Linked DNA regions of Rhizobium rhizoryzae. The protein of the gene in region 2 binds, or shares a complex with, the protein of the main gene of each other region. Links are inferred from orthologs where the notes say so. Each region holds a gene or a part of one and is shown on either strand. Other genes may lie near its edges.

What was found.
Region 1: the proteins of sdhA (region 2) and G6N80_RS18940 are in contact, whole or in part, in a crystal structure (PDB 6C12), measured with the Escherichia coli proteins. The link is inferred for Rhizobium rhizoryzae from one-to-one orthologs.

Annotation. Positions count from the first base shown.
Region 1 is NZ_CP049250.1:2,714,724-2,731,430, reverse strand. Bases 7,894-10,690 are described here. They hold G6N80_RS18940 (succinate dehydrogenase assembly factor 2), read left to right. Parts: upstream 7,894-9,025; coding sequence 9,026-9,355; downstream 9,356-10,690. Other genes in these bases: mfd (transcription-repair coupling factor), read left to right, coding at 9,352-10,690; recG (ATP-dependent DNA helicase RecG), read right to left, coding at 7,894-8,932. In the rest of the region: G6N80_RS18975 (BMP family ABC transporter substrate-binding protein), read left to right, coding at 1-508; bifunctional UDP-N-acetylglucosamine diphosphorylase/glucosamine-1-phosphate N-acetyltransferase GlmU, read left to right, coding at 672-2,033; glmS (glutamine--fructose-6-phosphate transaminase (isomerizing)), read left to right, coding at 2,140-3,966; G6N80_RS18960 (DUF502 domain-containing protein), read left to right, coding at 4,093-4,752; G6N80_RS18955 (esterase-like activity of phytase family protein), read left to right, coding at 4,885-6,366; G6N80_RS18950 (hypothetical protein), read right to left, coding at 6,429-6,746; more of recG, read right to left, coding at 6,827-7,893; more of mfd, read left to right, coding at 10,691-12,867; G6N80_RS18930 (DMT family transporter), read right to left, coding at 12,881-13,816; G6N80_RS18925 (DsbA family oxidoreductase), read right to left, coding at 13,872-14,543; G6N80_RS18920 (extracellular solute-binding protein), read right to left, coding at 14,576-16,387; G6N80_RS18915 (invasion associated locus B family protein), read left to right, coding at 16,649-16,707. UniProt on the Escherichia coli protein: An FAD assembly protein, which accelerates covalent attachment of the cofactor into other proteins.
Region 2 is NZ_CP049250.1:1,314,578-1,322,134, reverse strand. The notes cover bases 2,478-5,442. They hold sdhA (succinate dehydrogenase flavoprotein subunit), read right to left. Parts: upstream 4,899-5,442; coding sequence 3,057-4,898; downstream 2,478-3,056. Other genes in these bases: sdhC (succinate dehydrogenase, cytochrome b556 subunit), read right to left, coding at 5,297-5,442; sdhD (succinate dehydrogenase, hydrophobic membrane anchor protein), read right to left, coding at 4,905-5,285; G6N80_RS12450 (glycosyltransferase family 25 protein), read right to left, coding at 2,478-3,053. In the rest of the region: cell division protein ZapE, read right to left, coding at 1-422; G6N80_RS12460 (protease inhibitor Inh/omp19 family protein), read right to left, coding at 642-1,184; G6N80_RS12455 (succinate dehydrogenase iron-sulfur subunit), read right to left, coding at 1,355-2,134; more of G6N80_RS12450, read right to left, coding at 2,127-2,477; more of sdhC, read right to left, coding at 5,443-5,689; G6N80_RS12430 (hypothetical protein), read left to right, coding at 5,984-6,454; G6N80_RS12425 (class I SAM-dependent methyltransferase), read right to left, coding at 6,455-7,108; G6N80_RS12420 (EVE domain-containing protein), read right to left, coding at 7,116-7,557. UniProt on the Escherichia coli protein: Two distinct, membrane-bound, FAD-containing enzymes are responsible for the catalysis of fumarate and succinate interconversion; the fumarate reductase is used in anaerobic growth, and the succinate dehydrogenase is used in aerobic growth.

The DNA.
Region 1 (16,707 bases), 1.4 Mb from region 2 along the record:
CAACACCTGGTTCGATCCAGGCAAGGAAGCCGATGCCGCAAAGGCTCTGATCGATCAGGGCGTTGATATTCTGACGCAGCACACGGATACGACTGCTCCCATGCAGGTTGCTGCCGAACGCGGCATCATGGCATTCGGTCAGGCGTCTGACATGATCGCTGCCGGTCCGAAGACACAGCTAACTGCAATCGTCGACACCTGGGGCGCCTACTACATCAAGCGCACCAAGGCTCTTCTGGATGGAACCTGGAAGTCGGAGCAGATCTGGGATGGCCTGAAAGACGGCATCTTGACCATGGCGCCCTACACCAACATGCCGGACGATGTGAAGGCAATGGCGGAAGAGACGGAAGCCAAGATCAAGTCTGGCGAACTGCATCCCTTCACCGGCCCGATCAACAAGCAGGACGGCTCTGCCTGGCTGAAGGCTGGCGAAAAGGCTGATGACGGCACGCTGCTGGGCATGAACTTCTACATCGAAGGCGTTGACGACAAGCTTCCGAAGTAAGCTTTGTCAGAACGTTGATTTGATGAGCCGCTTGCCTTCATGGCAGGCGGCTTTTTCGTTTCGACATATTTCGAAACAGAACTTGAAGCAGCCCAACACTGACGTTCTTGGCCTGTTAATCGAAACGCTGCTAAAAGCGGCTCGAATTTACATGGAGAGTCGTATGGCCCGCACCTGTCTCGCTGTCATTCTCGCCGCTGGCGATAGCACGCGCATGAAGTCATCAATGTCCAAGGTGCTGCATCCGATCGCCGGATTACCGATGATCTCGCATGTCATGCGAGCGGTAAGGGATGCGGAGATCAAGGATGCCGTGCTGGTGCTGGGCCGCGATGCGGATGCGGTGGCAAAAGCTGGGGCAGTCGAGGGAATGGCGGTCTCCACCGTCCTGCAGACAGAGCGCAAGGGCACAGGTCATGCCGTCCTGATGGCGCGGGATGCCATCGCCAAGGGTTTCGACGAAGTACTTGTGACCTATGGTGATGTTCCGCTGGTTCGATCGGAAACTTTCCAGAACGCACGGTCACTTCTGAGCTCAGGCGCCGATCTTGTCGTGATCGGCTTTGAGGCTGCCGATCCCACAGGATATGGTCGGCTTCTTGTCGAAGATGGTCAGCTTGTCGCGATTCGCGAACATAAAGACGCGACGGAGGAGGAGCGTAAAGTCACCCGTTGCAACAGCGGCCTGATGGTCATTAACGGGGCCAGGGCGCTTGGCTGGCTGGAGAAGATCGACAACAAGAATGCCAAAGGCGAGTATTATCTGACGGATCTTGTTGAGATCGCCCGAGCCGACGGAGCGAAGGTCGTGGCAGTGGATGCGCCGGAAGCAGAACTGGCCGGCTGCAACACGAGGGCGGAACTGGCGTTGCTGGAAGCCAGCTGGCAGAACCGCCGCCGTCACGAAATTATGCTGTCGGGCGTCTCGATGATTGCGCCGGAAACCGTCTTCCTCGCCTTCGATACGGTGCTCCAACAGGACGTTCTGGTAGAGCCGAATGTCGTTTTCGGTCCCGGCGTTACCGTGGAAAGCGGCGCTGTCATCCACGCCTTCTCGCATCTGGAGGGAGCTCACGTAGCGTCAGGTGCGACGGTCGGTCCTTTTGCACGCCTGCGACCCGGTGCAGATCTTGGACCGGATTCGAAGGTTGGCAATTTCTGCGAAGTGAAGAAGGCGACAATCGGCGAGGGTGCGAAGGTTAACCACCTGACCTACATCGGTGACGCATCTATCGGCGCTGGTTCGAACATCGGCGCGGGAACGATTACCTGCAATTACGATGGCATAAACAAGCACGAGACACGCATTGGCGAGAACGCGTTTATTGGCTCGAATTCGGCACTCGTCGCGCCGGTCTCGATCGGCAATGGCGCCTATGTGGCATCTGGCAGCGTCATCACTGAAAACGTGCCGGATGATGCGCTTGCCTTCGGACGCGCAAGGCAGGAAGTGAAGCCTGACCGCGCAAAGCAGGTGCGCGAGCGCGCGCTTGCGTTCAAGGCCGCGAAGAAGGCAGGTCAGTAACACTTTGTCGGTTACTGTAAGAAATTGAATTTGACCGGCGCTCTCATTGCGCCTTGCGTGCAGTGCGATAGAGATTGCGCGCTCGCAGTTATCGGAAGAGGTTTTCATGTGCGGAATTGTTGGCATCGTTGGCAAGGAGCCCGTTGCAGAGCGTTTGGTTGATGCGCTGCGGCGGCTGGAATATCGCGGCTATGATTCCGCAGGTGTTGCCACGATCCACGATGGCGCGATGGATCGCCGCCGCGCAGAAGGCAAGCTTTTCAATCTTGAGAAGAAACTTGCCGGGGAACCGCTGCCCGGCACCATCGGTATTGCCCACACGCGCTGGGCGACGCATGGCGTTCCAAACGAAACCAATGCCCATCCGCATTTCGTTGAAGGCGTGGCGGTCGTCCACAACGGCATCATCGAGAACTTTTCAGAACTGCGCGATGAACTGACGGCAGAAGGTGCCGTTTTCACCAGCCAGACGGATACCGAGGTTGTCGCGCATCTTCTGGCAAAGTTCACACGTGAGGGGATGGGGCATCGCGATGCGATGCTGGCCATGTTGAACCGCGTTACCGGCGCTTATGCGCTGGTTGTGATGTTTCAGGATGATCCGGGTACGATCCTCTCGGCGCGCTTTGGCCCTCCGCTTGCGGTTGGCCATGGTCGCGGCGAAATGTTCCTGGGCTCGGATGCCATCGCGCTCGCACCATTCACAAACCAGATCACCTATCTGGTCGATGGCGATTGTGCGGTTCTGACCGCCAATGGCGTGACGATCACCGATTTTGCGGGCAAGCCGGTCGAGCGCCCGATCCAGATCTCGCAAGCGGCTGCCCTGATGGTGGACAAGGGTAACCACCGCCACTTCATGGAAAAGGAAATCTACGAGCAGCCGGAGATCATTTCTCACGCGCTCAGCCACTATGTCGATTTCGCCTCCGGCTCCATCAAACAGAAGGCCGAGGCGATCGACTTTGCAAAGCTCCGCAGCCTTGCCATCTCTGCCTGCGGCACCGCCTATCTGTCCGGTCTCGTCGGCAAGTACTGGTTCGAACGCTATGCGCGCTTGCCGGTGGAAATCGATGTGGCATCGGAATTCCGCTATCGCGATATTCCGCTGTCGAAAGATCAGGCCGCGCTCTTCATCTCCCAATCGGGGGAAACCGCCGACACGCTTGCCTCTCTGCGCTACTGCAAGGAAGAAGGCCTGCCGATTGGCGCCGTCGTCAATGTGAAGGAATCGACGATTGCGCGTGAAGCAGACGCAATTTTCCCGATTCTCGCCGGGCCGGAAATCGGCGTGGCTTCGACGAAAGCCTTCACCTGCCAGCTCGCCGTACTGGCCGCGCTTTCAATTCAGGCGGGCCGCGCAAGAGGCATCTTGACCGAGGCGCAGGAAAAGGAGCTTGTTCGCCATCTCATCGAGATGCCGCGCATCATGAGCAAGGTGCTGAACCTCATCCAGCCACAAATCGAGCAGCTTTCGCGGGATCTCTCGCGCTTCAAGGATGTGCTCTATCTGGGCCGCGGCACCAGCTATCCGCTGGCGATGGAAGGCGCTCTGAAGCTCAAGGAAATCTCCTATATCCATGCGGAAGGTTATGCCGCTGGAGAGTTGAAGCACGGCCCGATCGCCCTGATCGACGAGCACATGCCGGTGATCGTTATCGCTCCACATGACCGCTTCTTCGAAAAGACGGTTTCAAACATGCAGGAGGTCGCAGCACGCGGCGGCAAGATCATCTTCATCACCGATGAAAAGGGCGCTGCTGCATCAAAACTCGCCACCATGGCAACGATCGTGCTGCCGAACGTGGATGAAGTCATCGCCCCGATGATATTCGCCCTGCCTATCCAGTTGCTCGCCTATCACACGGCCGTCTTCATGGGCACCGATGTCGACCAGCCCCGCAATCTGGCAAAATCGGTCACCGTCGAGTGACCGGGAGCAAGGTTTCAGCCTTGCCAAATATTAATCGATACGCACTTGCGAGGCGGGGAGAGGTCCGGCATTGTCCGGGTTCACCCGCCTTCAACGGCAGTGCAGCATGATTCTTGGAAGTAGTGGATGGAAAGCCCGGAACGCATAACGCTCGCCGGTCGGCTTCGGAATAACTTCCTGACCGGTCTGATCATTTGTGCGCCATTGGCCATCACGATCTGGCTGACCTTTGCTTTCATCGATTGGGCAGACAGCTGGGTAACACCCTACATTCCACAGCGTTACAATCCTCAGTACTATTTCGACATCACCATTCCGGGCCTTGGCCTGCTCATCGCGATGATTCTGATCACCGTGATCGGGTTTCTGGTCAAAAACCTCATTGGTCGGTCGATCGTCAATTTTGGCGAGTCGATCCTGAACCGCACGCCCTTGGTGCGTACGCTCTATAAGAGCCTGAAGCAGATTTTCGAAACTGTGCTCAAGGATCAGTCGACCTCGTTCAAGAAGGTCGGTCTTGTTGAGTTCCCTTCACCTGGAACCTGGGCGCTGGTCTTCATCGCGACGGAAGCGCAAGGCGAACTGGCACATCGCTTTAACGAAATGGGACAGGAAATGATTGCTGTGTTCCTGCCACCGACGCCTGTACCAACCGCGGGTTTCCTGATGTTCGTGCCGAAGGAAAAGTTGATCATTCTGGACATGTCGCCTGAAGATGCGGCCAAGCTGCTGATTTCCGGGGGGCTTATCGCGCCGGAGTGGACGCCAAGGCCAGTCGTGAACTGAGCGTAAGCTTCATCGGACTGTCATCAATCGCTCATAGATACAATCGGCGATCACACCATGTTCAACTTTGCGCCAGATCGACAGGCGCAGCGCAGGGCAGACATGGGTTCTCCACCTCAAAGGATTGTTCTCATGAAGTCTCCATCCACGTTTGCACGCCGTTGCGCCAGCCTTGCACTGGCAGCCTCTGTATTTGCGATGCCATTCGCAGTCCATGCTGAAGGCTCGGTATCAGCAGCCGGTATCACCATTTCCACCAAGGGTCTCGTCGCCGTTGGTCGTATCCCCGCGAACCAGAAAGACAAGTTCAACGAAACCTTCGGGTCGGGTTCGGGTATGGCGATTGATCCGACCGCATGGAAGAAGGACGGAGATGCTTATACCGGAGCGCTCTGGCTGCTTCCGGATCGTGGCTACAACGTCGAAGGGACCACGGATTACAATGACCGCCTGAACCGGATCGAATTCCGCCTGACCCCCGCAGCCGGCGCCGTACCTGCCGAGAAGCAGCAGAAGGGTCTGGAGGCAAAACTCGCTGATACAATCCTTCTGACGGACGATCAGGGGAAGAACATGACGGGGCTTGATCCTGAATCCGGAACGCGCCCGGCATCCGGCAAGCTACCGCTTCTCCCGCAGGCGCGCATGGGCAAGATTGCACTCGATCCTGAAGCGATTGTTCGTCTGAAGGATGGCTCATTCCTGATCAGTGATGAATATGGTCCCTACATCTACCACTTCACCGCAGATGGTAAGATGGTCTCGGCTATGCAGCCGCCGAAAGCACTGTTGCCGATGCGCAAGGGCGAGGTGAACTTCTCTTCCAATAACGTCGATGCAGACGGCAAGAAGCCTGATCCCAAGGATCCGGACACCGGGCGCCAGAACAACCAGGGCCTCGAAGGCATGTCGATGACTCCGGACGGTAAGTTCGTGATTGCTGTTCTTCAGTCTGCGGCACGTCAGGATGGTGGCGATTCCGGCCAGACCCGCATGAATACGCGTGCGTTGGTGTATGATGCCGCTGACATCGACAATCTAAAACTGCTGCACGAATACGTCGTGCCGCTACCCACCTTTGATAACAAGGGTAAAGTGGCCGTTGCCGCGCAGAGTGAAATCGTCGCCCTGTCCGACAAGGCCTTCCTCATGCTGGCCCGTGACAGCAATAACGGTCAGGGACTGAAGGGCGATACGTCGGTGTACCGCAAGATCGTTGCCGTCGATCTGTCTAACGCAACGGACATTGCCAACACCAGTTTTGATGCTGACAAGCCGGTGGCTCCCAAGGGCGTTGTCGATGCTTCGGTCAAGCCTGCCACGCTCACGCCTTTCATCGATCTGAACGACAGTGCTGAGCTCGATCGCTTCGGGCTGCACAATGGCGCCCCGAACGATAAGAACAATCTTTCGGAAAAATGGGAAGCGATGAGCATCGCAAGCGCGCTCGATGCCAATGCGCCGGATGATTACTTCCTGTTCGTTGCCAACGACAACGACTTCCTGACACAGGACGGTTATCAGGTCGGTGCCGCCTACAAGGCTGCAGATGGCGCGGACGTCGATACCATGTTCCAGGTCTTCCGCGTCACACTTCCGGGCGTGAAGCATTAATATCAACTGAGACAGGAGGGGATTGCCCGTCCTGTCTCTTGCTCTCGCAACAGTTACGGATCTCAGGAGCTGACGGAAACAACCACGGTTCCCATCGGGAAACTGATTGCTCCGAAAGTGCCAACTGCCTTATCGACGCCGGATGGGACGGAGAGAGTGTTTCCGGGTGGATTGGACGCATCGATAGTGAGGGTTTCTTGTCCTGCGACTTTGTCGCCCTTCCAGAACTGAATGTTCAGCGTTGCTACCCCTCCACTTACATTCTCTACAAGTAACCGATAGGCGCTGATAACCGAAGTTGGGGTGACAGGCACCTCGAATGAAGAGGCGCCTGCCTGAAAGTCGGAAACGGAAAAATTAACCTGAAAGCCATTTGACATAATTCAATCCTCAAGTTTGACGACTTAAGGTACTTCTTGAGGTTGAATTTATTATGAACAACACGCCATGATAATTGCCGCTATCCAGCCCGCAGATATCGGATCGCCTCATCGCGCCGATGCAGGTAGAGCAGAACGCGAAGCGCTTGCCCGCGCTCACTCGTCAGTTCCGGATCTCGTTCCAGGATGTAGGTCGCATCCTTGCGGGCGATTTCCAGCAGGTCGCCATGGGCCTCAAGGCTTGCGATACGAAAGCCGGGTGTGCCGGATTGCCGCGTTCCCAGCAATTCGCCTTCGCCACGAAGTTTTAGATCCTCCTCCGCGATCAAGAACCCATCTTCGCTGTCTCGCAAAATGGAAAGGCGCGCCCGACCAGTTTCGCTAAGCGGTCCCTTGTAGAGCAAAATACAGGTTGAAGCCTCGTCGCCACGACCAACGCGCCCGCGCAACTGATGCAGTTGCGCAAGGCCGAACCGTTCCGCATGCTCGATGACCATGATCGTTGCATCGGGAACGTCGACGCCAACTTCGACAACGGTCGTTGCGACAAGCATTCGCAGTTCCCCGGCCTTGAAGGCCGCCATAACCGCATCCTTTTCCGGACCGGTCATCCGCCCATGAACAAGACCCACCTTGGGACCCAGTGCCTTTGCAAGAACCGCGTGTCGCTCTTCTGCCGACATCAGTTCGGAAAGATCCGATTCCTCAACGAGAGGGCAGATCCAATACGCTTTCTTGCCGTCGGCGATGGCGGCGCGCAAACGTGCTACGATCTCGTCTGTCCGCTCCGTCGGCACCGTCACGGTCTGGATCGGCTTGCGACCCGCTGGCTTCTCCGTCAGTTTGGAGACATCCATGTCGCCGAAGGCTGCGAGTACCAGTGTGCGCGGGATTGGTGTTGCTGTCATGACGAGAAGATGCGGGTTGGCGCCTTTGGCCGTTAGCCGCAAACGCTGGTGAACACCAAAGCGGTGCTGCTCGTCCACCACTGCCAGCATGAGGTCGTGATAGATAATGGCGTCCTGAAACAGCGCATGGGTGCCGATGATGATCTGCGCCTCCCCGGAGGCAATCCGGCTCAGAACCTCGTCGCGCTCCTTGCCCTTTACCCGTCCAGTCAGAACCTCCACCTTCAGCCCGACCGCCGCACCGAAGCGGGAAATCGTCGCATGGTGTTGCCGGGCAAGAATTTCGGTCGGCGCCATCAGCACAGCCTGTCCGCCTGCCTCGACGACGTCAGCCATGGCCATAAGCGCCACAAGCGTCTTGCCCGCGCCGACATCGCCCTGCACCAGCCGCAACATGCGCTCCGGCTTTTCCATGTCCTGCAGAATTTCGGAGATTGCCGTCTGCTGGCTGTTCGTCAGCGAAAAGGGCAGGGTCTTGCGGATGGCTTCCCGCAAACTACCCTGTACCTTGATCGGTCGGCCCGCCGCCTTGCGCATGCGCTGACGAACAAGCGCCAGAGAAACCTGGCCCGCCAGAAATTCATCATAGGCCAGACGGCGGCGCGCAGGCGTCTGAGGGTCGAGATCGGCTGCATCCCGAGGATCGTGCAGGCGGCGGAAGGCATCCGCGGTCGAGGGCAAGCCCTGTTTCTGCTGAAGCGGAATATCCATCCATTCCGGCAGGTTGGGCAGACGTGCAAGCGACCCCTCTACGGCCCTGCGAATGACTTTTGGAACCAGACCGGCCGTCATGGGATAGACCGGCTCTACCAGGGGCATATCGGCCGCTTCGGATGCCTTCACCATCAGGTCCGGATGCACCATGGAGGCACGGCCATTGAACCAGTCCACCTTGCCGCTGACGAGGATCTCTTCGTCGATGGGGAGGGCTTTTTCGAGCCAGTTGCCTTTCACCTTAAAGAAGGTCAGCGCCAATTCGCCGGTCTCATCGCGCAGGAACACGCGATACGGCATGTTGCTCTTGCCCGGTGGAGGCGGCTGATGCCGGTCGACATGGCCCTGCACAGTCACGATCACGCCTTCCGGTGCCAACGCAATGCCCGGGCGGTTTCTGCGATCAATCAACGACGAGGGGGCGTGGAAGAGGATATCCACCACGCGGCAGTCATCCGCATCCTCGCGGTTGGTGACGCGGGCAAGCAGTTCTGCCAGTTTTGGGCCGATGCCGGGCAGGCTTGAGACGGACGCAAAGAGCGGATCGAGAAGGGCTGGACGCATGGCCGGGAAAATGCGCTGGAAAATGCATGTTTGGCAAGGCTGACAAGCAGAAGTTTTCGGCCTATATGACGCGTACAAACAGGGTACACGCTCATGACAGGACTGTCGCGCAGCAGCGCTGATCTCGATCCCCGCCGTCGTCGCATTCTTTATCGGTGCTGGCACCGTGGGATTCGCGAAATGGATCTCGTGTTCGGACAATTTGCCGAAAATGAAATCGCCTCTCTTTCGGATCAGGAACTCGATGAATTCGAGACGATCATGGCCGAAGAGGATCAGGATCTGAACCGTTGGATCACCGGTGCCGATCCCGTACCTGCGCATCTGCAAACGCCGATGTTCGAGCGACTTTGCAAATACCGGCCTGACTTCGATATCGTGACGATTGCCTCCCTCGCTGAGAAGCACGGTCCGCGTTCATGATTTCTGGCTTCGATGCGAAAAAACTGGCCGCTTCGGCGGCAGGGTTCACTGTTGCCAACGTGCAGGCGGGCATGGAGCCTGTCCTGCTGGCGGAAATGGCCCGGGCAGGGCAGCCGGTTGCCTATGTCATGTCGGACGGCCACCGGATGGCGGACCTCGAGCAGATGCTCGGCTTTGTTGCGCCAGACATCCCGGTGCTGACGCTACCCGCCTGGGACTGCCTGCCTTATGACCGTGTTTCGCCGAGCGCTGATACCTCGGCAAGACGTCTCGCCGCTCTCTCTGGCCTGATTGCCCACGCGCGCAAACCGCATCCGGCAATCGTGCTGGTGACCGTCAATGCGATGATGCAGAAAATTGCGCCAGCCGACGTGATTGAAAGCCTCGCCTTCTCGGCCAAGCCCGGCAATACGATCCGCATGGATGACATCGCGGCCCGGTTGGAGCGAAACGGCTTCGACCGTGTGCCGACCGTGCGCGAAGTCGGCGAGTTTGCCGTTCGCGGCGGCATCCTCGATGTCTTCGTTCCCGGAAGCGAGGAGCCGGTTCGACTGGACTTCTTCGGCGACACATTGGAAACCATTCGCACCTTCGACCCGGCCAGCCAGCGAACGACGGGTCAGGCCCGCGCGCTCGATCTGAACCCGATGAGCGAGGTGACGCTGACGCCGGAAACCATCAGCCGTTTCCGCAAGTCATATCTCTCCACATTCGGCGCGGCAACGCGTGACGATGCGCTTTATCAGGCGGTGTCTGAAGGCCGCCGCTATGCGGGCATGGAGCATTGGCTTCCCCTGTTTTATGAGAAGCTGGAAACAGCATTCGATTATCTTTCCGGTTTCCGTATCGTCACCGACCATACGGCGCGTGAAGCTGCGCTGGAGCGTTCAAAGCTCATTCTGGATTATTATGAGGCGCGCCAGTCGTCCGGCACCGGCGGCAAGGGCGGCGCCGCACAGTCGGCTCCTTACAAGCCTCTGTCGCCCGGCCAGCTTTATCTGGAGGGCAAAGGCTTCGGCGCGCTGCTGGATGCCGTCCACGCCATTCGCCTGACGCCGTTCAATGAGCACGAGGGCGAGAGCCGCAAGATCGTGACGGTCGATGCCCATGCCGGTCCGCGGTGGGCGAAGGCGCAGGCAGAAGCCGAGCAGCAGTCGCGTGACGAACGGACAAACGTGTTCGATCTCGTCGTGAAGCACATTGCCGACAAACGCGCCGAGGGCTCGAAAGTACTGATCACCGGTTGGTCCGCCGGTTCGCTGGATCGGCTTCTCCAGGTGCTGGACGAGCATGGCCTGAAGCGCATCAAGCAGATCGAGAAACTTGCCGATCTCCGCAGGCTGGACAAGGGCGAGGCGGCTTCCGCCGTCCTCAGTCTCGAAGCAGGCTTTGAAACCGGCGATCTCGTCATCATCGGCGAGCAGGATATTTTGGGCGACCGTATGGTTCGCCGTTCCAAGCGCCGCAAGCGTGGCGCGGACTTCATCTCGGAAGTCGCAGGCCTCGATGAAGGCTCTCTGGTCGTTCATGCCGAACACGGCATCGGGCGCTTTGTCGGCCTCATCACGATTGAGGCCGCGGGCGCGCCCCGTGCCTGCCTTGAGCTTCACTATGCCGATCAGGCCAAGCTCTTCCTCCCGGTCGAAAATATCGACCTCCTGTCGCGTTATGGATCTGACGCTGCGGAAGCCCAGCTCGATAAACTGGGCGGTGGTGCCTGGCAGGCTCGCAAGGCCAAGCTCAAGAAGCGCCTGCTGGACATGGCCGATGCGCTGATCAAGCTCGCAGCCACGCGCATCACGCGCCGAGCACCGGTCTTGGAAACGCCTGAAGGGCTGTACGACGAATTCGCCGCACGCTTCCCCTATGATGAGACGGAAGATCAGGCGAATGCCATCGATTCCGTGCGGGAGGATCTGGCCGCCGGTCGCCCGATGGATCGCCTCGTCTGTGGTGACGTCGGCTTCGGCAAGACGGAAGTGGCGCTCCGTGCTGCATTCTTCGCCGCCATGAATGGCGCGCAGGTGGCCGTCGTCGTGCCGACCACCTTGCTCGCCCGGCAGCATTTCAAGACGTTCCGCGAGCGCTTCCGCGGCCTGCCAATCCGGGTGGAACAGGCATCGCGCCTCGTGACCACAAAGGAGATGAACCAGACGAAGAAGGATCTGTCCGAGGGCAAGGTCGATATCGTCGTCGGCACCCATGCGCTGCTCGGCACCGGCATCAAGTTCGCCAATCTCGGTCTGCTCATCATCGACGAGGAGCAGCATTTCGGCGTCAAGCACAAGGAAAAGCTGAAGGAGCTGAAGAGCGACGTTCACGTTCTGACGCTGTCCGCGACGCCAATCCCGCGCACACTGCAACTGGCCATGACCGGCGTTCGCGAGCTCTCGCTGATCACCACACCGCCGGTGGATCGCATGGCGGTTCGCACCTTCATCTCGCCGTTTGATCCTTTGGTCATCCGCGAAACTCTGATGCGCGAGCATTATCGCGGTGGACAAAGTTTCTATGTCTGCCCGCGTCTGGCGGACTTGCCGGATATTCAGGCCTTCCTGCAATCGGATGTGCCTGAATTGAAGGTGGCGATTGCTCATGGGCAGATGCCAGCGGGCGAGTTGGAAGACATCATGAACGCGTTCTACGACGGCAAATATGATGTTCTTCTGTCGACAACCATCGTCGAATCCGGCCTGGACGTTCCGACGGCCAATACGCTGATCGTTCACCGCGCCGATATGTTTGGTCTCGCGCAGCTCTACCAGTTGCGTGGACGCGTTGGCCGTTCAAAGGTCCGCGCTTTTGCGCTGTTCACATTGCCGGTCAACAAGCAGTTGACGACCACCGCAGAGCGCCGCCTCAAGGTTCTGCAGTCGCTCGATACGCTGGGCGCGGGCTTCCAACTGGCCAGCCACGACCTCGATATTCGCGGTGCAGGAAATCTTCTGGGCGAAGAGCAGTCTGGTCACATCAAGGAAGTCGGCTTCGAGCTTTACCAGCAGATGCTGGAAGAAGCGGTGGCCGAGGTGAAGGGCGAAGACGAGATTCTGGACACAGGTTGGTCGCCACAGATCTCTGTCGGCATCACGGTCATGATCCCGGAAAACTATGTGCCGGATCTACACCTGCGCATGGGTCTTTATCGTCGTCTTGGTGAGTTGACCGAGTTGAAGGAAATCGATGGCTTCGGCGCCGAGATGGTGGACCGTTTCGGGCCCATGCCAGTCGAGGTGCAGAACCTGCTGAAGGTCGTCTTCATCAAGTCGCTCTGCCGTACGGCCAATGTCGAAAAGCTGGAAGCTGGTCCGAAGGGCGTCGTCCTGCAGTTCCGCGACAAGCAATTCCCCAATCCGGCTGGACTGGTGGGCTATATCGCGAAACAGGGCAGCATGGCGAAGATCCGGCCGGATCACAGCGTGTTCCTCAACCGCGATCTACCGACACCGGAAAAGCGCCTCAGCACGGCAGCGCAGATCATGGTTCAACTCGCGGATCTGGCAAAGCAGGCATGAATGCGTAAAGCGGTCAGGCCGGGTTGTCCGGCTTGACCGCCAGAGCCGCCTCGCTTTGTCCTGCGACCGGCGGCGGCAGGCTGGTACCTCGCTTGCGTTCACGAATGAGCGTCAAAAGCCCGGAACCGACGATGAGGGCGATACCCACCGCCATCCAGCGGTCAACCGAATCGCCAAACACAAAGTAGCCGAGCAGGATTGCCCATAGCATCTGGCTGTACTGGATCGGGGTCACGATCGCCGCCGGCGCGTAGTAGGATGCAATCATCAGAAGCACGGTACCAACAGCCGCCAGCAGTCCGAAGGCTGTCAGCAGAACAAAGTCCCAAGCCGTTGGCATCATCAGGGTAGGCAGCATCAGCACCGCGCAGATGATGAGACTGCCGAGAATTCCGGCGCCGTACATCGAGATGTTTTTCTCGCTTGGACCCAGCTTGCGGTAGATGATGACGGAGACGGCACCGGTGAAGCCTGAAGCGAGTGCCGTCAGGTGACCGAAAGACAGTTCTCGAAATCCGGGTCGCAAGACGACGAGTACGCCGATAAAGCCGATAATCACGGCTGCCCAGCGCTTTGCTCCCACCCGCTCCTTCAAGAAAATGACCGACATGATCGTCGCGAACGACGGCAGGAGGAAGATCAGACAGAATGCTTCCGCCATGGAGAGTTCGGTGAAGGCGATGATACTGCCGACAGTACCGATCGTGGCGCAGACAAAGCGTAGCAGCCAGAGCGGGCGGTTGGTGGTGCGCACCATGTCGCTCCATCGGTCGCCCTTTTTCAGCAGGAACGGGACCGCCGCAAAGCCAACCACCGTTCCAATGAAGCCTGCCTGAAAGGCCGGAACGCGTCCTTCGACGAGTTTCACGGCAGCATCGCTGAAGGAGTAGGCTGCAAAGCAAAGAAAGGCGATGAAAATGCCTTTGAGGGTCGTATCTTGACTGGACAAGGGAGCGATTCCGGCAGGTGTTGTCCTGCCGGATTAGGCTTCTCTTACAAAGGCGTCAATTCAAGTTCGCGCGGGCTTCTGCTTTTGCTTTCGCAATGTCCACGAATGCGTTGGCCAGCACATCCGGCGTTTGAGCCCCACTCACCGCGTATTGCTGCTCGATGATGAAGAAGGGAACCCCGTTGACGCCCATCTTCTGCGCGGCCTCGATCTCGCCAAGAACAGTGTCGATGTCGGCATTCGAATTCAGCAATGCTGCAACAACATCATGCTGGAGGCCGGACTGAACAGCGATGTTCAGCAGAACATGTGTATCGCCGATATTGCGGCCTTCCTCGAAGTTCGCCTTGAACAGAGCCGTCACGACACGGTCCTGCACATCGCGACCCTCCATTGAGGCCCAATGGATCAAGCGATGCGCATTCAATGTGTTGGGTCCGACTTTGATCGCTTCGAAATTGAAGTTGATTCCAACGTCACGGCCGAGTTCTGTCAGCATATCGTGAGCGCGCTTGACGGCTTCCGCACCGCCCAGCTTTTTCTCAAGCGCGGCCTTCTGGTCAACGCCCTCGGCGGGGTAGTCAGGATTCAGGCGGTAGGGACGCCAGTTGATGTCGATCTGCACCTGATCTTGCACTTCAGCAATCGCGAGTTCGAGACGCGCCTTGCCAAGATAGCACCATGGGCAAACCACATCGGATACAAGGTCAATGGTCAGCTGTTCCATAAGGGCCATCCGTCAGTTGGTTCGTTCGTTACTTACTTCTGCGCCCGCACATCCCACCAGGTAGGAAGCTGGTAGCCATAAAGCGGAAGTTTGTCGCTATGCTCTATGTACTTCCAGCGCGCAACCCATTGTTCCGGAATGTGATAGAGCGGCACAAGATAATTGCCGGCAAGCAGCAAGCGGTCGTAAGCCCGTACCGCAGTTTCAAAATCTTCGCGGGAGCGAGCGTTCAGCATGGCCTGGATGATGCGGTCGACATCTGGATCGGCCAAACCGGCAAAGTTGAAACTGCCTTGGCGGTCCTTGGAATCACTTCCCCACCGGCCAATCTGCTCGATGCCGGGCGAAAGCGAGGAGGGGTAGGATTTCATGATGATGTCGTAATCAAAGTTGCCGGAACGACTCTGATACTGCGCATCATCGACCGTGCGGATCGACAGATCGACCCCGATCATCTTCAGCGTTCTCTGGAAGGAAATGGCGACTTTTTCCTGGTCCTGATTCTGGGTCATGATCTCGAAGGCCATTGGCACGCCGGACTCATTCACCATCTTGCCACCCTTGATGGTGTAGCCGCCCTTCTTCAGGGTTTCTACCACATCACGCAGCACCTTCCGGTCGCCACCGGAGCCATCCGTTGCAGGAAACTCGGTCTTGCCATCAAGGATGTTCTTCGGGATCTTCTTCACTGCGTCGCCGAGCAGCGCCAGTTCTTTCTGATCCGCTGGTTCTCCCAGGGAGGACAGGCTGGAATTCTGCCAATAGCTCTGCGTACGCGTATAAGCGCCGTCAAACAGGTTGCGATTGGCCCATTCGAAATCAAATGCCGTCGCCAGAGCCTTTCGAACATGCTCGTTCTGGAAGGCAGGGCGCCGAAGATTGAAGACGAAGCCGAGCATGCCGGAGGGAACATTCGGCTTGAACACGTCCTTGATGACATCGCCGCTGCTCACTGCCGGAAAGTCGTAGGCACGTGACCAGTGAGTCGGATTGCCTTCCAGGTAGACGTCGATTGCACCCTTCTTGAATGCCTCGAACAGGGTGTTTTCCTGAAGGAAATATTCGACCGACAACTCATCGTAATTGTCGAACCCGACCTTGGAAGGGACGTCCTTGCCCCAGTAATTCGGATCTCTTTCATAAACGATCTTCTGGCCGGGATTGACTGTCTTCACCTTGTAGGGACCGGAACCCGTCAGAATCGTCAACGAGGATTGATCAAACGTTGCAGGGTTTATGATGTGCTTTGGCAGGATGGGAGTGCCAGAGGCGAGGATAAGCGGAAACTCCCTGTCCGCCAGCTTGTTGAACGTGAAGCGCACGCTTCGCTCGCCAATTTTTTCCATTTTCTCGACGGGATTGAGGCGGGCATTGAAAGGCGTGCGGCCCTTGTCCCGCAGGACCTCCATGCTGAAAATGACGTCTTCCGGCGTGACCGGCTGCCCATCGGACCATTTCGCCTTCGGATTCAGATTGAACTGGATATAGGTCCGCGCCTCATCCCATTCGACACTTTCCGCCAGCAACCCATAGAGCGTGAAAGGCTCATCGGACGAACGAACCATCAGGCTCTCGTAAACAAGGTTGCCGAAGATGTTGTCCCACATCCCCCGCGCGGTTGTACGGATGCTCTTCAGATTGAACGGATTGAGACTATCGTACGTGCCGACGACGCCATAAGCGATCTTGCCGCCCTTTTTGACAGATGGATTGACGTATGGGAAATTCTTGAAGTCGGCTGGTAGCGCAGGATTTCCGTGCATTGCAATGCCATGGACAGGTTCCGCACGGGCGGCCCCTGCCAAGGCAAGCAAAATAAAGGAAAGCGTGGTCAAACGGCGCATGGTCTTACGTCCTGTCAAAGTCGATTCGCTGCGAGCCTAGCCTATAGCTCGCAATGACTTCAATCGGCGGACCTAAAAGATCAATATGCCGTGTAGTTTCGCAAAACTAATGCTGGATATCCGCCGCCACGCGATGTAACAGGGGTGCAAATCGGGTGGGTCATTCAAATGCCTCATTTGAACGACAGTGGAGCGACACCGCACCCGGCATGAAGCGGCACAGCTGCTTCTCACAACCGCTTTCAGGAGACGGATCTCGGTATGATGCTTAAGGCAAACAAGGTTCTGCGGACTGCCATGTCCGCCCTCGCACTTTCATT
Region 2 (7,557 bases):
ATGCTGGCGGCAACCGGCGGAACCGGATCCGTTTCCTTCGTTTCCCCATTCTTCAGCTTCTGCCGGTGGGCATGGATCCGTCCATGCACATCCGCCATAAATTCATGAAAGTGGCAGCGTCGCTTGGCGGCAACCGGAGCCTTGGCAAAGAACATGTCCATCAGCATGGTCTTGCCCCGACCCACCGAGCCGTGAACATAAAGACCGCGTATGGCCTGATCCGAGCGCTTGCTCTTCTTGGCGAACAGCCAGCCAAGCGCGCTCGTCTTTTTCGCCGGGACGCGACTGCGCAACTGCGAAAGTACCCGGTCTAGATGACCGGCAACAGACAACTGCGCCCTGTCAAGTTGCAGCGAACCGGCAGCCGTAAGGCTTGCCAGTTCATCAGTCACGCTGTTGTTGTAATCAGGCAGTTTGGCCATGCATGTTGCTCATTGCGCCAACCAAACCAGCAATCTCAAACGTCATCGGACAAACACGGCCAGAGCAGGTCCAGCAAAAGTGCGTCAGCGGTTTTGCGTCCGGACTGCGTAAAGCAGAAGTAGAGAGCATTTCAGGCGATCCCGTTTTACCGAAATGCTCTAGTCGGATGCCCAATGAGACAGCAAGCGGTGGCGTTTGTCCGATCTGATCAGATTTGCTTATCGGCTCAGGCTGATCGCCTGGCCGGAATTCGTTGTGCCGTCAAAACGTGTATCGGCGCTTTTGTAGACGCGGCCGATGACATCACCATTGCGGTTCTTGAACAGCACGTTCTTGCCGGAGACTTCCCATGAGCCCATGGTGGTGAGTTCGCCCGCACAGCCACGCGTGCCGCCGCGCGAACCACTGCCGAGGTTGGTGAGCGTGAGGAACATGTCGCAGCTCGTTCCGCCGCTATTGACACGCCAATTGCCGACCATCGACTCCTTGGTCACGTCAAGCGCAGTAGCAGGTGCCTGCCCACCGCCTGGCGGCAAGGAAGCAACGGCTGTGCCTGCTGCGCCATTGTTGGGGGCTGCCGGAAACTGCGACGGATCCGAAGCACCCGGAGGAGGCAACTGGTTGGCCTGTACCGATGGAACCGGCTGCGCCTGCAGGGGAGCGGGGCCAGGCAGATTGCTGTAGGGGCTTGAAGAGGTTCTCTGGCAGCCGGCCAAGGACACTGCGACCAAAACGCCGGTCACCACATATCTGAACTGCATCATTAAGCTCCCAAATCTCCGCTTCGCTCAACCGACACCTGTGCGGCGCACAAGGATTATCGCTGATGATTGTCTCAAATCAAGTCATTGCGCATGAATGAACCATGCATTCACGCGGTTACCTCGCCCAAATGGTACATTTGAGGGCGAGGTCAACCATGAAGACAGGACTAGATGCGGCGCTCGACCATCATCTTCTTGATCTCGGCAATTGCCTTGGCGGGGTTTAGACCCTTCGGACAGGTCTGCGCACAGTTCATGATGGTGTGGCAACGGTAGAGGCGGAAGGGATCCTCGAGATTGTCGAGACGCTCGCCCTTGGCTTCGTCGCGGCTGTCGATCAGCCAGCGGTAAGCCTGCAGAAGAACAGCCGGACCGAGGTAACGGTCGCCGTTCCACCAGTAGGACGGACAGGAGGTCGAGCAGCAGGCGCAGAGAATGCACTCATAGAGACCGTCGAGCTTCTGGCGGTCTTCATGGCTCTGCTTCCACTCCTTGGCAGGAGTCGGGGATACCGTCTTCAGCCAAGGCTCGATCGAGCGATGCTGCGCATAGAAATTCGTCAGATCCGGAACCAGATCCTTCACGACCGGCATATGCGGCAGCGGGTAGATCTTGACCGTCCCGTTGATGTCGTCCATGCCCTTGGTGCAGGCCAGCGTGTTGGAGCCATCAATGTTCATGGCGCAGGAACCGCAAATGCCTTCACGGCACGAACGGCGCAGCGTCAGCGTCGGATCGACCTTGTTCTTGATGTAGAGCAGCGCATCCAGAACCATCGGGCCGCAATCGTCGATATCGACGAAATAGGTATCGATCCGCGGATTCTGGCCATCATCCGGATTCCAGCGATAAATGCGGAATTCGCGAACATTGGTAGCACCGGTCGGCTTGGGCCAGACCTTGCCTTCGGTCATCTGGGAGTTCTTTGGAAGAGCGAGTTCAACCATTTTTGGACCTTCGATCCTCGGCGGTAACCGCCTGACTGTTCATCTTGATATAATCATTCGGCGCCCATTGCGCCAATGCTGCATTTGCCATCTTCCAGGGCTTGCCATCGGTGGCAGACCACAGAAGCAGAAGTCTTTCTAGGCCACGGCGCACTGCCATCCAGACATTGCGTCCTGGCGGAGGCACCCGATCCGCCTTTTTGGCAGCGCGATCGGTCGCAATGACGCTCGCCGCACCGGATTGCATCACGACCCACGGCGACAGATCAGCGATCTTCAATCCGTGCCAGGACGGCGCCCAGAGGAAGTCATCCGCCGGCATAAGCACATCACCGATACGATCCAGCAACCGCTGCGCTGCCTTGCGCGTCAGCATGTAAGCGGCTGCCCCCGAACACGGACGCAGAGAACGCACAAACGCCCGATCTCCGGCATTGCCGAGTCTCAGCGCTTTTCGCGCACCTGGCCGATAGATGCCCTCAAGCTTGACGATGTCCGCATCGAACCCCTGCCGGAGCAGAGCCTCGATAGCGGCCTCGAACCCTTGCTGCGGCACGGCATCGTCTTCGAGGATGATGCCGTGGTCGAATTCGGATTCCAGAAACGTTCGCCATGCCAGAATGTGACCGGCCAGGCAGGCCTCCTCCGTCAGCATGAACAAGCGGTTGCGATGCGCGTTCCATCCCAGAGCATTGGGCGGAACCCGCAACGGCAAACGTCTGACCGCCAGAACCGCTGCCGGGTCAAGCCGGGCGTCGATCCCCGCAATCCTCTGCAAGGGCCATGGCAGGCTGCCGAACCCTGCCTCGATCTGCCGCCATCGATCCGGCGACCGATCGAGATTGATTGCGAACAGGCCGAGTGGCCTCCCACCAGAAGCGCTATTCACTGTTCCGGGAAAGGAGACCACCATGCTCATCGATCAGTACACACGCGCCTTTGGCGCGATCTTCGCATCATCGATGCCGTCGGCAATCAGGTCTGTGTGGACCGGACGATAGTCCAGCTTCACGTCACCGTTGTCGGCAACCCAGGCCAGCGTATGCTTGCGCCAGTTTTCGTCATCGCGACCGCCCATCGGACCATCCTTGTAGTCCTCACGGGCATGCGCGCCGCGGCTTTCCTTACGGGCTTCCGCGCCATAGACCGTTGTGATGGCATTGGCCATCAGGTTCTGCAGTTCCAGCGTTTCCACCAGATCCGAGTTCCAGATCATCGAACGGTCGGTGACCTTCAGATCCTTCATTTCGGTCCAGATTGACGAGAGACGCTGGCAACCGCTTTCGAGCGATTCCTGCGTCCGGAACACGGCTGCGTCTTCCTGCATGGCGCGCTGCATCTTGTCGCGAAGCACCGCCGTCGGCGTGGCACCGGAGGCATGACGCAGACCGTCGAAGCGATCCATGATCTTGTCGCAGGCAGCAACATTCAGAGCCGGGATCGGCTCATCGCGATTAACGACCTGCGCTGCACGGATGGCAGCGGCGCGACCAAAGACCACGAGGTCGATCAGCGAGTTGGAGCCGAGGCGGTTTGCACCGTGAACCGATGCGCAGCCGGCTTCGCCAACGGCCATCAGACCGGGCAGAATACGATCCGGATTATTGGAGTCGGCGTTCAGCACTTCGCCCCAATAGTTCGTCGGAATGCCACCCATGTTGTAGTGGACCGTCGGCAGAACCGGGATCGGCTCACGCGTCACGTCAACACCTGCAAAGATCTTCGCGCTCTCGGAAATGCCCGGCAGACGCTCGTGCAGTACAGCCGGATCGAGGTGGTCCAGATGCAGGAAGATGTGGTCCTTGTTCTTGCCAACGCCACGGCCTTCGCGAATTTCCATCGTCATGCAGCGAGACACGACGTCGCGTGATGCCAGATCCTTGGCGGATGGGGCATAGCGCTCCATGAAGCGCTCGCCTTCGGAGTTGACGAGGTAACCGCCTTCGCCGCGTGCACCTTCGGTGATCAGGCAGCCTGAACCGTAGATGCCGGTCGGGTGGAACTGAACGAATTCCATGTCCTGAAGCGGGAAGCCGGCGCGGGCCACCATGCCGCCGCCATCGCCCGTGCAGGTATGGGCAGAGGTCGCCGAGAAGTAGGCACGGCCATAACCGCCGGTTGCCAGCACGACCATCTTGGCCGCAAAACGGTGGATCGTGCCGTCATCGAGGTTCCAGGCCACGACGCCGGTGCAGCGACCGTCATCGGACATGATCAGATCAAGCGCGAAATATTCGATGAAGAATTCCGCATTGTTTTTCAGCGACTGGCCATAGAGCGTGTGCAGGATGGCGTGGCCCGTACGGTCAGCGGCCGCGCAGGTGCGCTGCACCGGCGGACCGGCGCCGAAGTTCTGCATGTGGCCGCCGAACGGACGCTGGTAGATCTTGCCTTCCTCGTTACGCGAGAACGGCACGCCATAGTGCTCAAGTTCATAGACCGCCTTCGGCGCTTCCATGACCATGTACTGCATGGCATCCACGTCGCCCAGCCAGTCGGAACCCTTCACGGTGTCGTAAAGGTGCCACTGCCAGCTGTCCGGCGTCATGTTCTGCAGCGAGGCCGCAATACCGCCCTGCGCCGCAACGGTGTGGCTGCGGGTCGGGAAAACCTTGGTGATGCAGGCCGTCTTGAAGCCCTGCTCGGCCATGCCAAGTGTGGCGCGAAGACCGGCGCCGCCGGCTCCCACGACAATCACGTCATAGGAGTGATCGACGTAGGTATAGGCCTTGCCGTTCTGCGCAATAGGTGTGATCGAAGCCATTGGATGTTATCCTGCGAATGCGATCTTCAGGGCGGCGAAAAGACAGAGTCCACCGGCCAGAAGCGAAAAGAAGGAATTGAGGATCAGAAGCGCAAACTTCGTCCCTTCGGTGTGGATGTAATCCTGAATGATTTCTTCCATGCCGAGCTTCATGTGGACGATCGAGGCAATGATCGTCAGCGCATTGATCGTCGCGATGAACGGGTTGGACAGGGCTGAAACAACCTCTGCGTAGGGCTTGCCCGCATACATGATCAGGAAGCCGACATAAAACAGCAGAAGCGGAACCAGCGCGATCGACGTTGTCCGCACTTTCCAGAAGTGCTCCGTGCCGCTCTTGGCGGAGCCAAGCCCGCGAACCTTGCCGAGTGGAGTACGCATATCCATAAGGTGTTTCCTTACCGTACGATCAGAACCACGATCCACACGAGAACCGTGAGCGCGATCGAAGCAACCAGATTGGCCTTGGCGAGCTTTGTCGAGAATTCCTTCTCGAAACCATAGCCCAGATCCCACATGATGTGGCGAAGGCCACCCAGAAGATGATGCAGCATGGCCCAGGTGTAACCGAACAGGATAAGCTGTCCTACGATGGAACCGAAGAACCAGTTCACCTGATTGAAGGCGTGCTCGCCGGAGGCGGCGGCAACGAGCCAGGCGGCCACCAGAACCGTGCCGAAATACAAGGCGCCACCGGTAATGCGGTGGACGATCGACATGGCCATGGTAGGAATAAAACGATAGACCTGAAGGTGCGGCGACAGTGGCCGCTTGTTTGTTACATTCGCCATCATAATCCTCGCGGCGTTCGTGCGTGATTGAAACGGGCACGGTCCCGGCGCAGCATGCTCACCATAGAGTATGTGCATCGCATCATCGGCTGATTTACCCATCGATTTGGCATATCACAAGCCGGATTCAGAAGGTTTTTAAATTTAATCGATTGTGGAGACAGCGCATTCTGTCGCAAGCATCATGCTTCCCATCGCCTCTTTATACGATCGAGCGAGATGACGGGTTGATCAATGCAACTTTCTGCCAATACTATGGTTAACTTACTCTTAATTTCGAGAGGAAAAGCCATGATGGCCGGACTGATAAAGCATGCGCTTATTGTCGCAATCTGCCTGACAGCGCCGCTGGCAGGTGCGCGGGCAGATATGGTCTGGGGATCTTCACCCAATTCCCTCGCAAAACAGTCTGGTCCGTCGGATCGTCACGGAAGCTGGACGAACCACCGTTCACCGCGAAACGAATATCGCTTCAGCGCTCAGAATACCTATCATTATCAATCCGGCCATCAGCGGCGTGACGTCGTGGGCGGCAACGGTCTGCCTTCTTACGTCCGCGGCCTCGGCACCTTCGCAGGCGGGCTGAGCGCCGTTCGCTTCCGCGGAAACGGCATCTACTTCTTTGCAGATGGCATCGGGAATGGGAGCGCATCCGATGTTGGTCCCGGCGCCAAGATCATCACTGTGTCCCCGACGGGCAAGACAAACGGGAAATCGGCCTGCGCCATGGAACATGGTGTCTGCGTGGTGCGCGGCTCGCCGTAATCATTCGGAAGGCAGAAATCGCCAGACCGTCGTGCGCTTGATCTCGCTGTCTTCCAGCGCCCGCGTAACCGGCACCTCATAGGTGCCGAGCGCTTCCAGCCGCCGCTTGGGGAGGTAGTAGCGACCGGGATCACCGACGATGATATCCTTTCCCTGCGCCAGAAGCTCATCGAACCAGACGGTTATGCGTGCCGCAAATTCGCGATCATAGAAAACGTCTCCCGCAAGCACGACATCCTGATCGATTGAGTGCCCCACCAGATCTTCAGCGGAGAAATCAAGCTCGACGCCATTGACCTCAGCGTTCAGCGCGATCGCGCTTTTCGCCCAGGGGTCGATATCGACAGCCAGTACGGAGCTCGCTCCCGCCATGGCCGCCGCTATTCCCACCAGCCCCGAACCCGATGCAAAATCGAGAACAGACTTGCCCGACACACAGTCCGGATGATTGAGCACATGCCGCGCAAGCCCCTGCCCTCCGGCCCAGGCAAAGGCCCAGAACGGCGGCTGCAGACCTATCTGCTGCAGCTCATCCTCTGTTTTCAGCCATAGATCATGCGCTTCATCGGCAAGATGCAGTTGTATCTCCGGCACATGCGGCGGCGCCGTCAGGCTTGTATTGGCAAGGATGAACTCAACCGGGTCGGTTTTCAGGCGTCACCTATTCAGAAGGAGAAAGCGGCGGATTATCGAGCCCGCCCATCCGGCAAACCTCAAACCACTCCTCTTCCGTCACGGGCTGCACGGAGAGCCGCATGGAGGTGACGAGAGACATCTTGGCGAGCTTCGGGTTCGCCTTGATATCCTTGAGCGAGACGGGCTTCGGCATATCGCAGACGGCGCGTATATCCACGCAATCCCAGCGCAGATCCCCCTCTGCCGTGGAATCCGGATGAGAAAGCGTGCAGACCTCGGTTATGCCGACGACCTCCAGCCCCTCGTTGGAGTGATAGAAGAAGCCTTTGTCACCAATCTTCATGGCCCGCATATTGTTGCGCGCCAGATAGTTGCGAACGCCGGTCCATTCTTCGCCTTCTGCGCCCTTGGCCTTCTGCATCTCCCAGGACCACTTGAAGGGTTCGGACTTGTACAGCCAGTAAGCC